Regions from separate parts of the Franconibacter daqui genome, predicted to be linked through region 1. Evidence: predicted binding sites of a transcription regulator. Region 1 holds the regulator's gene; the other holds the start of a gene.
The links. Region 1 encodes CRP, which controls carbon source genes, mostly activating them, when cyclic AMP is high. Its sites were predicted from a motif close to ATGTGANNNNNNTCACAT; they were not measured.
Positions count from the first base shown of each region.

Region 2: a site for CRP is predicted at 1,318-1,335, ahead of ompW (outer membrane protein OmpW). Genes of this name have one in related genera too.

Region 1 covers NZ_BMKJ01000004.1:346,566-349,952, reverse strand. Annotated here, with positions in the region: gene IEX01_RS15545 (phosphoribulokinase) at 1-677, shown strand, start outside; gene IEX01_RS15540 (OsmC family protein) at 699-1,103, opposite strand; gene crp (cAMP-activated global transcriptional regulator CRP) at 1,412-2,044, shown strand; gene IEX01_RS15530 (YccS/YhfK family putative transporter) at 2,109-3,387, shown strand, end outside.
Region 2 covers NZ_BMKJ01000001.1:1,676,354-1,679,740, reverse strand. Annotated here, with positions in the region: gene IEX01_RS07970 (septation protein A) at 1-4, opposite strand, end outside; gene IEX01_RS07965 (YciC family protein) at 65-808, opposite strand; gene IEX01_RS07960 (YkgJ family cysteine cluster protein) at 834-1,241, opposite strand; gene ompW (outer membrane protein OmpW) at 1,523-2,155, shown strand; partial or broken gene trpA (tryptophan synthase subunit alpha) at 2,220-3,387, opposite strand, start outside.

The sequences.
Region 1 (3,387 bases):
ATATCAGCTATTTTGGCCCCGACGCCAACGACTTTGGCCTGCTTGAACAAACCTTTATCGAGTATGGACGCAGCGGCCAGGGGAAATCGCGCAAATACCTGCATACCTATGATGAAGCGGTGCCGTGGAACCAGGTGCCGGGCACCTTTACGCCCTGGCAGCCGCTGCCGGAGCCTACCGACGTGCTGTTTTATGAAGGGTTGCACGGCGGCGTGGTCACGCCGCATCACAATGTGGCGCAGCATGTGGATTTGCTGGTGGGCGTAGTGCCTATCGTCAACCTTGAGTGGATCCAGAAGCTGATTCGCGATACCAGCGAGCGAGGGCATTCGCGCGAGGCGGTGATGGATTCCGTGGTGCGATCAATGGAAGATTACATTAACTACATCACGCCGCAGTTTTCCCGCACCCATATTAACTTCCAGCGCGTGCCGACAGTGGATACGTCGAACCCCTTCGCGGCGAAAGGCATTCCTTCGCTCGATGAAAGCTTCGTGGTTATCCACTTTCGCAACCTTGAAGACATCGATTACCCCTGGCTGCTCGCCATGCTTCAGGGTTCCTTCATTTCTCACATCAATACGCTTGTCGTTCCCGGCGGCAAGATGGGGCTGGCGATGGAATTAATCATGCTGCCGCTGGTGCAGCGATTGATGGAAGGGAAAAAAATTGAATAAGGCGGCTGACGCCGCCCCGAGTCAGACCTCTACCACCTCATAAGAGTGGGTGATGTTGACCGCTTTGCCGAGCATCAGCGCCACAGAGCAATATTTCTCAGCGGAGAGATCCACCGCGCGCGCCACGGCCGCCTCCTTCAGCGCCTTACCCGTTACGATAAAGTGCAGGTTAATGTGAGTGAACAACCGCGGCGCTTCTTCGCGGCGTTCTGAGGTCAGTTTCACTTCGCAATCCTGAACGTCATGACGCCCTTTTTGCAAAATAGACACCACGTCGATAGCGCTGCAACCGCCCGCCGCCATCAGCACCATTTCCATCGGGCTTGGCGCTTTATCGCCGGAATTGCCGTCCATCAGGATTTGGTGCCCTGAAGCGGATTCGCCCAGAAACGTCAATCCCTCAACCCACTTTACTCGTGCCTGCATAATCATCACTCCGATGTATAAAAATTTTTGACAGATTACGCGCCAGTTGCGAAAGAGGCAACGGAAGGGCGACCTGCGTCAAGCTGAAACGAGACAATAGAAGACACCCATGAAAAGCTATGCTAAAACAGTCTGGATGCTGCGGCGATACATTGATGTTATGCATGTATGCAGAGGACAAGACAATTTACCGGCTGCGACGACATGGACAGCCAACTTCCCGGGATGCGGGAAGATAATGATTGCAAAGCCAGATGGGGGACCCGCGCCCCGTCTTTGGAGCCAGTTTAAACAGAGGATAACAGCGCATGGTGCTTGGCAAACCGCAAACAGACCCGACTCTCGAATGGTTCTTGTCACATTGCCACATTCATAAGTACCCATCGAAGAGCACGCTGATTCACCAGGGTGAAAAAGCGGAAACGTTGTATTACATCGTTAAAGGCTCAGTGGCAGTGCTGATCAAAGACGAAGAGGGCAAGGAGATGATCCTCTCGTATCTGAATCAGGGAGACTTTATCGGCGAACTGGGCCTGTTTGAAGAGGGCCAGGAGCGCAGCGCCTGGGTTCGCGCCAAGACCGCTTGCGAAGTCGCCGAGATTTCCTATAAAAAATTCCGCCAGCTTATCCAGGTGAACCCGGACATCCTGATGCGCCTCTCTTCGCAGATGGCGCGTCGTCTGCAAGTCACCTCTGAAAAAGTCGGCAACCTGGCGTTCCTCGACGTAACGGGCCGCATCGCCCAGACGTTGCTCAACCTGGCGAAACAGCCGGACGCCATGACCCATCCCGACGGCATGCAGATTAAAATCACCCGTCAGGAAATCGGCCAGATCGTGGGCTGCTCCCGCGAAACCGTTGGCCGCATCCTGAAAATGCTTGAAGATCAAAACCTGATCTCCGCGCACGGTAAGACCATCGTGGTTTACGGCACCCGCTAAGCCGCCTTAAAAAAACGGCGTGTCGCTTCGGTAACACGCCGTTTTTGTTTCTACACTTACCTCTATGTTTCGCCGTCTCATTTATCACCCGGAAGTGAACTACGCCCTGCGCCAGACGCTGATCCTGTGTCTGCCGGTGGCGGTTGGGTTACTGCTGGGCCATCTGCAACAGGGCCTGCTTTTTTCGCTGGTGCCTGCCTGCTGCAACATCGCCGGGCTCGATACGCCCCACAAGCGCTTTTTCAAACGTCTGGCGGTCGGCGCTTCGCTCTTTGCCGTCAGCAGTTTTACCGTGCAACTGTTACTGGCGGACAATCTGCCGCTGCCGCTTATCTTTTTAGGCATGGCGCTGCTGCTTGGCGTGACGGCGGAGATAAGCTCGCTGCATGCCCGGCTGCTGCCCGCTTCGCTTATCGCCGCTATTTTTACGCTAAGCCTTGCGGGGAACATGCCGGTCTGGGAGCCTATCCTGCTCTATATTTTCGGCACGCTCTGGTACGGGCTGTTTAACTGGTTCTGGTTCTGGCTGTGGCGCGAGCAGCCGCTTCGCGAGTCGCTAAGCTTGCTGTATCGCCAGCTGGCGGACTATTGCGAAGCGAAATATAACCTGCTGACGCAGCATACCGACCCGGAGACCGCCCTGCCCCCGCTGCTTACGCATCAGCAAAAAGTGGTGGACCTTATCAGCCAGTGCTACCAGCAGTTGCACATGCTGGCGGCCGGGAAACAGAGCGGCTATAAGCGTCTGCTGCGCACCTTCCAGATGGCGCTGGATTTGCAAGAACATATTTCGGTCAGCCTGCATCAGCCGGAGGAGGTGCAAAAGCTGGTGGAGCGCAGCCACGCCGAGGCGGTGATCCGCTGGAACGCACAGACCATCAGCGCGCGACTGCGCGTCATGGCCGACGACATCCTCTACCATCGTTATCCGCAGCGTTTCGCCATGGATAAGCAAATCGCCGCGCTGGAGAAAATCGCCCGCCAGCACCCGGACAACCTTGTAGGGCATTTCTGCGAATACCACTTCAGTCGCATCGCCCGCATCCTGCGCACGCAGCGCCCACTCTATGCCCGCGACCTGATGGCCGACCGGCAGAAACGGCTGCCGCTATTCCCGGCGCTGAAAAGCTACCTTTCGCTCAAATCCGCCGCTTTGCGCAACGCCGCACGGCTGGGAGTGATGCTGAGCATCGCAAGCCTCGTTGGCAACGCGTTCCATCTGCCCAAACCGTACTGGATCCTCATGACCGTAATGTTTGTGACGCAGAATGGCTACGGGGCGACGCGGGTGCGCATTCTCCAGCGAGCGGCCGGCACGCTGGCGGGGTTAATCATCGCGGGCG
Region 2 (3,387 bases), on a different contig from region 1:
TCATACTTCGGTTCCGTAAAAGGCGACCTCCCGACTATAACGCGCAAGCCGGGAGGGCGGAAGTTTATTGACGAATAAGCATATATAAACGGAAGAGGTAGATGAGCAACAGGGCGGAGATAAGGTTGCTCAGCGTATTGGCGATAATCGCGCCGATGTTAGGCGTCAGCGCGGCGAAAGCCGGCGCGATAAACAGCAGAAACGTTTTCGCCATCAACCAGCCGATAACCGCGGGCGCCACCAGACGCATATTCTGCCAGGCCAGGCTCATGCTGCTGCGCATGGCGGCGAAAACGCCCATTTTATCCTGCACCAGCATGACCGGCGCAAAAGCGAGCACAATCGCCAGCAGTACGCCAGGCACAACCACCAGCATAATCCCCATTTGCACAAGGAAAGTCGTCAGGAAGATAAGAATAAACAGGCGCGGCAGCACGGGCGCGGCGGCGCCAATCGCCCGCAGCGCGCTGACGCGCTGGCCTGCGGAAACTAGCTGGATAGCCAGCAGCACGCCGCCTGCGAGTATCGCGTTGCCAAACAGCCCGGCGAACGTCGATGCCGCCGAGGTTTTCAACAGCACCTGCTGTTGCTCCGGCGTCATATTGCGCACCAGTTCAAACAGGCTGGCGCTGCCCGCCAGATTATCCCCCTCGCTCAGCACAGAGAGTTCTTCTTCGCTGGGCGTAAAAACGTGCCCGATAATCAGGGTGATAAAGGCACAGAGCAGAGCAATCAGCAGCAAAGTAACAAACTGATTACGAAAAAAATTCCCCGTGTCACGGTAAACGGACTTTGCCGTGATAGACATGCACTCTCCTTGAGTTTTGCGGATGTTAATCTGCGGGCAATTGTACCCTGGATGACTCCGCAGTGGCAGCATTGAGAGGTAAGCCGGAAAGGGGGGGCGTTTCGCCAAGCGGCGGCAGACCCCATGCGGCGCGTGCGCGGTTACAGGCATCGTTAACCACGCCATTTTCGCCAGACATGGCGAATTCACGACAGGGAGTTGGCCGGTTTTCATAAATCGTACACCTGACCGATTCGCCAGGGGTGCCTTCCAGCGCCACGCACCGACAGGGTTTGTGCAAGGTGCCGCTCATACAGCGTAAAAAAGGAGTAACCTGCTCGGTCAAATGGGAAGGCACGATGCCGCCGGCATCGTCGCCTTCAGCCCAATAGAAAGAAACTCTAAACCAGGCGCAGCAAGCGCCACACGTCATGCACGGATTCAACTCGCTCATTTCTCACCCGCAAACACATCACGCAAATAGCCATATGGAGGAAGCAGCTAAATTAGCCAGCGCCATCAACGGCAGCAAGTGAGCACTGTCACAATTTTTTGTTAATTTTTGTTTGCCGATTACCTGCAAATCAAAAATTCGTTATCAGCGGATAACCTGGAAATTAATGCAGATCAATGAATGTTAAATTACCGCTTCGAATGTGATCTGCGAGAGATCACTTTATAACTCAATCTGGGTATATTCACCGCGCCAATAAAACCACAACAAGGGAGCGGGATATGAAAAAGTTTGCAGTGGCATTGCTTGCATTAAGCTGTTTGTCGGGCGTGGCGTCGGCGCATGAGGCAGGGGAGTTTTTTGTGCGTGCCGGTAGCGCGACCGTTCGTCCTACAGAAGGGTCTGATAATGTGCTGGGTATGGGCGGCTTTAATGTTAATAACAATACCCAGCTCGGCGTGACCTTAACCTATATGGCTACGGATAACGTAGGTGTGGAACTGCTTGCCGCCACGCCGTTTCGCCATCGCGTTGGGTTAGGGGCGACGGGTGATATCGCGACTGTGCACCATCTGCCGCCGACGTTAATGGCGCAGTGGTACTTCGGTGACGCTCAGAGCAAAGTGCGCCCTTACATCGGCGCAGGCATTAACTACACCACTTTCTTTAATGAAGATTTTAACGATACGGGCAAAGCGGCGGGTCTGAGCGATTTAAGCCTGAAAGATTCCTGGGGCGCGGCAGGCCAGGTCGGTCTTGATTATCTTATTAACCGCGACTGGCTGTTGAACATGTCCGTCTGGTATATGGATATTGATACGGAAGTGAAATTCAAGGCGGGCGGCGAACAGCAAAATATCAATACCCGTCTCGATCCGTGGGTATTCATGTTCTCGGCCGGTTATCGCTTCTAAGCATCGGCACTACCGACAAAAAGAAAAAAGGCGCGAACGTCGCGCCTTTTGCTTGTATGAAGGTTTAAGCAGGGCGGCTGGCCGCTTTCATCTGCTGCACAAACGCTTTTAATTCATCCAGCATCGCGTTGTGGTTGTTGATGTTCCGCTCAATGATTTTCACCGTGGCGGAGCCGGAAATCGCGCCGGCGGCGCCCGCCTCGACAGCGGCTTTCACCTGCGCCGGTTCGGAAATGCCGAAGCCCTGCAGCGGCGGTGCGGCGTGGTACTCGGTCAGTTTCTCAATCAGGTGATGCAGCGGCAGCGCGGCGCGGTTCTCCGCGCCTGTCACCCCGGCGCGGGAGAGCAGGTAAGTGTAGCCGCGGCCATAAGAAGCAATCTGGCGCAACAGGTCATCATCGGCGTTCGGCGGGCAGATAAAAATCGGCGCTACGTTGTGGCGCATCGCTGCCTGACGAAACGGAGCCGATTCTTCCACCGGGACGTCTGCCACCAGCACCGAATCCACGCCCACTTTTTCACACTCAGCATAAAACGCATCGATACCGCGGCTGAAAACCAGGTTGGCATACATCAGCAGACCAATCGGGATGGTCGGGTGCTTCTGGCGAATGGCGGCCAGCATCTCAAAACACTGCCCTGGCGTAACGCCTGCGGCAAAAGCGCGCAGCGTGGCGTCCTGAATCGTTGGGCCGTCCGCCAGCGGGTCAGAGAAGGGAATGCCCAGCTCCAGCGCGTCTGCGCCCGCTTCAATCAGCGCGTCAATGATTTTCAACGACTGTTCCGGCGACGGATCGCCAAGCGTGACGAAGGGGACAAAAGCGCCTTCCTTGCGGGCCTTAAGGCGTGCGAAAAGCTGACTGCGGCAAAGGGCTTTAAACGCGTCCAGCGCTTCGTCATCGGTAATAGAGACATAGTTGGCGCGTCCGGTGCTGTTGAGAAAAGCGTGCTGCGGTCCGACGGATGGGAAATCGAGCCCGGCGGAAATGGAATAGGACGGTCTCGATGCCGTGGCCCGCAGGCTCCACGCCAATCAGTCCCACATTAGTTTCATCGATAAAATCGGCAAACATGCCGATAGCGTTTGAGCCGCCGCCCACGCAGGCGATAACCGCGTCGGGCAGGCGTCCCTCTTTTTCCAGAATTTGCGCTTTGGTCTCTTCGCCGATCATGCGCTGGAATTCGCGAACAATCGTCGGGAAGGGGTGCGGACCGGCGGCGGTGCCCAGCAT